2 regions of the Fictibacillus sp. S7 genome follow, and region 2 is predicted to be linked to the other one. Evidence: a T-box and tRNA genes for the amino acid it is inferred to sense, from the RefSeq annotation. Region 2 holds a T-box; the other holds one or more tRNA genes.
What was found. The T-box of region 2 lies ahead of pheS (phenylalanine--tRNA ligase subunit alpha). A T-box ahead of a tRNA ligase gene usually reads a tRNA of that ligase, here a tRNA-Phe.

Region 1 (2,464 bases), 3.1 Mb from region 2:
TACACAACCCGTGTGGGTGACGGCCCGTTCCCTACTGAATTAACTGATGAAATCGGAAATCAAATCCGTGAAGTCGGCCGCGAATACGGTACGACTACAGGACGTCCTCGTCGCGTCGGTTGGTTTGACTCTGTGGTTGTTCGCCATGCACGCCGTGTCAGCGGGATCACTGATCTTTCTCTTAACTCAATTGATGTGCTTACAGGCATTGAGACATTGAAGATCTGTGTGGCGTACAAGTACAAAGGTGAAGTGATCAACGAGTTCCCTGCTAGCCTTAAAGTTCTTGCACAATGTGAGCCTGTATACGAAGAGCTTCCTGGCTGGACTGAAGATATCACAGGCGCGAAAACACTAAGCGATCTTCCGGAAAACGCCCGTCACTACGTAGAGCGTGTTTCCCAGCTTACCGGTATTCCGTTAACCATCTTCTCTGTCGGCCCAGACCGCAGCCAGACCAACATGGTCCGCGGCGTGTTTGTTTGATTGTTCTAATTTAATGAGCCCGGCGCTCCGTTTTGATGCGGAGGCCGGGTTTTTTGTTTTTTGTGATGAAGCGCAGTTGACATAATCCAGGTTTGGCCAGCAAAGTTCTCAAACTGGCCAGTAAATCGATTTTTGGGGAGCCAAAACCATGGTTCAGCCCCCTCTTCCCTGCTTTTAAAAGAAAAAATACATTTTTCTACTCTTTTTTAAAAAAACAGCTTGCCAAATGATATAAAACGATGATAAGATAACTCTTGTCGTGTTAAAACCACTTTGCAGCCGAAAAGGCGCACAACGTCAGCTTCCACTAGTAGAGGAAGAGACAGGGTCAACGGACAGAATAACAATAAGAGCCATTAGCTCAGTCACGAGCAACCCATCGTGAACGAGCGGCGAGTTGTCTCGACGGATACACAACGTCAGCTTCCACTAGTAGAGGAAGAGACAGGGTACCAACGGACAGAATAACAATAAGAGCCATTAGCTCAGTCACGAGCAATACATCGTGAACGAGCGGCGAGTTGTCTCGACGGATACACAACGTCAGCTTCCACTAGTAGAGGAAGAGACAGGGTACCAACGGACAGAATAACAATAAGAGCCATTAGCTCAGTTGGTAGAGCATCTGACTTTTAATCAGAGGGTCGAAGGTTCGAGTCCTTCATGGCTCACCATTTTCTTACAAAGTGGCCCGTTGGTCAAGCGGTTAAGACACCGCCCTTTCACGGCGGTAACACGGGTTCGAATCCCGTACGGGTCACCAAGTATTTTTCGAAAAAAAATACCAAGTATTTTTATTTCATAAAAATACCAAGTTTTTTTCATAGAAAAAATTTGTAAGAAAAACTACTCTTTAATATAGATTGTATCACTGGACTCGTGGTGTAGTGGTTAACATGCCTGCCTGTCACGCAGGAGATCGCCGGTTCGACCCCGGTCGGGTCCGCCATTTTTTCACATAGTAATACTAAATCCTGGCTCGGTAGCAAAGAGCGTTACAGCTTGAATATGCTACGATTTGTCTCGACGGATACACAACGTCAGCTTCCACTAGTAGAGGAAGAGACAGGGAACCGACGGACAGAAATACTAAATCTTGGCTCGATAGCTCAGTCGGTAGAGCAGAGGACTGAAAATCCTCGTGTCGGCGGTTCGATTCCGTCTCGAGCCACCATTTTACTTGCAAAACAATTTACTATTCCTAAAACAATCATGACACAAGAGGCATGCAGCTACCGTTCTGCATGCTTTTTTACTACATTTTTTTAATATTTACACGTGCAGCGGGCCTCGCCCATAGAATAGGAAGAAGAAAAGATACGCACGGAAGGGTGACAGGCATGGGGACGGTGTACATTGTGCTGTATGTGGTGGGCTGTTATTTCATCGGCAACATCATGACGGGGTATCTGGTGGCCAAATGGCTAAAGGGGATTGACCTTCGGAAGGAAGGCACCGGCAATATTGGCGCACGGAATGCAGGTCGCGTCATTGGGCCGTGGGGCTTTGTATGGACGCTTGCCGGTGATCTGATCAAGGCCGCAGCCGCGGTGCAGCTTTCCAAATCATTCGGCTTCTCCCCTGCCCTTCAGCTGGCATCCTTTTTTATGGTGATTGTGGGGCATTTGTGGCCGGTCACCCTGAAGTTTCATGGCGGCAAAGGCGTCGCCTCCTTTATCGGCGGCATCCTTGTGTTTGACTGGCGGATTGCAGCGGCTGCAGCGGTCCTGTTTCTTGTTCTTTTTGCGGTGCGCAGGAGCTTGACGGTAGCGGGACTGGTGACCTTTTTGGCCGTGCCGGTTGCGCATTACGCGTTCCATCAGGTGCTTACGCCGGCCATACTGCTGCTGATTATTTCAGTACTGGTGGTTTATGTCCAAAAAGAGGATTTGGCTCTCCGTCTGACAGAGAAACCATAAAACCGTCCTCCTTAAAGAAAAGGAGGATTATTCCATTTTACCTAGAAGTCTGACGTTAT
Region 2 (2,464 bases):
AAGCGACTCCAAGCATATTCAGGCAGTCTGCACGGTTAGGCGTTAATCCAAGTTCCAGAACATAATCATCAAGATTCAGGTACGCCAATGCATCGCTTCCGATTTCCGCGTCGGATGGCATAACAAAGATCCCGCTGGAATATTCCTTTGGCACAAGTTTACCTTCAACGCCCAATTCAGTGAGAGAGCAGATCATTCCATTGGAGGCTTCTCCACGCAGCTTCGCTTTTTTTATTTTGAAGTTCCCAGGAAGTACTGCTCCCACTTTTGCGACCGGAACTTTCTGGCCGGCTGCCACGTTCGGTGCCCCGCATACGATTTGAACCGGTTCTTCTTCACCGAGGTCAACTTTACATACCCGCAATTTGTCCGCGTTTGGATGCTGTACGCATTCCAGCACGTGGCCAACCACTACACCGGTAATCCCTTTATTGAGGGATTCAACGATTTCTACTTCAATTCCGCTTTTTGTTATTTTATCAGCAAGCTCAGCTGCTGAAAGATCAAGGTCTACATAGTCTTTTAGCCAATTATAAGAAACTAACACAGCATTCCCCTCCTTATGCCTTTTTAAATTGTTTTAAGAAACGAAGATCATTTGTGTAAAAATGACGGATATCATCAATCCCATATTTCAGCATGGCAATACGCTCAGGACCCATGCCGAATGCAAATCCAGTATATTTTTTCGAATCAAAGCCTGCCATTTCAAGTACGTTCGGATGAACCATGCCTGCTCCAAGAATTTCAATCCAGCCTGTATGCTTACAGATGGAGCAGCCTTTTCCTCCGCATTTAAAACAGGAGATGTCCATTTCCACAGACGGTTCTGTAAACGGGAAGAAACTTGGACGTAAACGGATTTTGCGTTCTTCTCCGAACATTTTTTTCGCGAAGGTCTCCAAGACGCCCTTCAAGTCACTCAAGCGGACATTTTCATCAACAACCAGACCCTCGATCTGCATGAACTGATGGGAGTGTGTCGCATCATCATCGTCCCTGCGGTACACTTTACCGGGCGATATGATCTTAACCGGGCCTCTGCCGTGATGCTTTTCCATTGTTCTCGCCTGAACCGGTGAGGTTTGAGTTCGAAGCAGAATGTCCTCCGTGATAAAGAATGAGTCCTGCATGTCGCGTGCCGGATGGTCTTTCGGAAGGTTTAACGCTTCGAAATTATAATAATCCGTTTCCACCTCGGGTCCTTCAGCCACAGTAAAGCCCATCGTTAAGAAAAGGTCTTCAATTTCTTCAATAACTGCAGTTAACGGATGAGCGTTTCCTTTTCGGACCGGGCGTCCCGGAAGCGTGACATCAATGGATTCTTTTTTCAGCTTTTCTTCAATTACCGCTTGTTCCAGTTCGCTGATTTTTAATTCCAGCGCAGATGTGATGGCGTCTCGGACCTCGTTGGCATAAGCCCCTACGACCGGGCGCTCTTCGGGTGAAAGCTTGCCCATTCCTTTCAATACTTCAGTAATCGGGCCCTTCTTACCCAAATAGGATACTTTAATATCCTGCAATGCTTTTAAATCACTTGCCTGCTGAATTTTCAGCAGTGCTTCTTCTTTTAGTGCTTGTAATCGGTCCTGCATTTTTTCGGCCTCCTTTTGAAAATAAAAAAACCCCGTCCGAAAAGGGACGAGGATTCGCGGTACCACCCAAATTAATCAAGAGAAAAAGGCAAAGCGCCTCTTGTTCTTGTTCACTTCATTTCCATAACGGACTGGATCCGGTTCACCCTACTGACAATTCGTTCAGGCGACTGCTCAGGAGCGAATTCGATAAATTCAACCGTAGAAACACTTTCAGTCAAGATGCTTCCTCCCTTTACCGGCGAGCTTTTATGTACTACTCTCCATCATTGCATTTGGTTCATGCAGTTGTCTTCTTATTATAGTGGAACATTGAGGGCTGTGCAATTGAAATTACGTTTTCCATTCAATTATTGCCGGTTTCTCATGAGTTCATACAGCATGATTCCTGCGGCCACAGCCACGTTTAACGATTCAGCATTCCCAAACATGGGGATGTACACCAATTCGTCTGCCCCCTCTATGCTTTCAAGACGGACACCGCTGCCTTCGTTCCCGACCACAAGAGCGAACGATCCGGATGACTGTACCTCCTGAAGCGGTTTTGCCCCTTTCAGTGCAGACACAAACACTGGAACACCTGCCGTTTTGCAATCCGCGATCCATTCGTCCAGACTTCCTTTTACCACCGGCACATGAAACAGTGACCCTTGAGTGGACCGGAGCACTTTGCTGTTATATACATCAACGGTGCCTTCTCCCAGAATAACACCATCTATACCCTGTGCGTCTGCAGTCCTGATGATAGTTCCAAGGTTGCCCGGGTCCTGTACTCCGTCAATCAAAAGATACTTCCCATCTGGTCTCGCTTTTAGAGGCTGTTCATTCATCCGGCAAACCGCCAACACCCCTTGGGGATGCTCGGTGTC

Region 1: it encodes a tRNA-Phe, which carries the amino acid that the T-box ahead of pheS (phenylalanine--tRNA ligase subunit alpha) is inferred to sense. The anticodon was not compared.

Annotation. Positions count from the first base shown of each region.
Region 1 covers NZ_QJKL01000001.1:3,151,017-3,153,480, forward strand. Annotated here, with positions in the region: gene DMO16_RS16400 (adenylosuccinate synthase) at 1-486, shown strand, start outside; tRNA gene DMO16_RS16405 (tRNA-Lys) at 1,085-1,160, shown strand; tRNA gene DMO16_RS16410 (tRNA-Glu) at 1,175-1,249, shown strand; tRNA gene DMO16_RS16415 (tRNA-Asp) at 1,360-1,435, shown strand; tRNA gene DMO16_RS16420 (tRNA-Phe) at 1,585-1,660, shown strand; gene DMO16_RS16425 (glycerol-3-phosphate acyltransferase) at 1,731-2,405, shown strand.
Region 2 covers NZ_QJKL01000001.1:33,671-36,134, reverse strand. Annotated here, with positions in the region: gene pheT (phenylalanine--tRNA ligase subunit beta) at 1-547, opposite strand, end outside; gene pheS (phenylalanine--tRNA ligase subunit alpha) at 561-1,595, opposite strand; T-box leader at 1,635-1,874, opposite strand; gene DMO16_RS00175 (TrmH family RNA methyltransferase) at 1,946-2,464, opposite strand, start outside.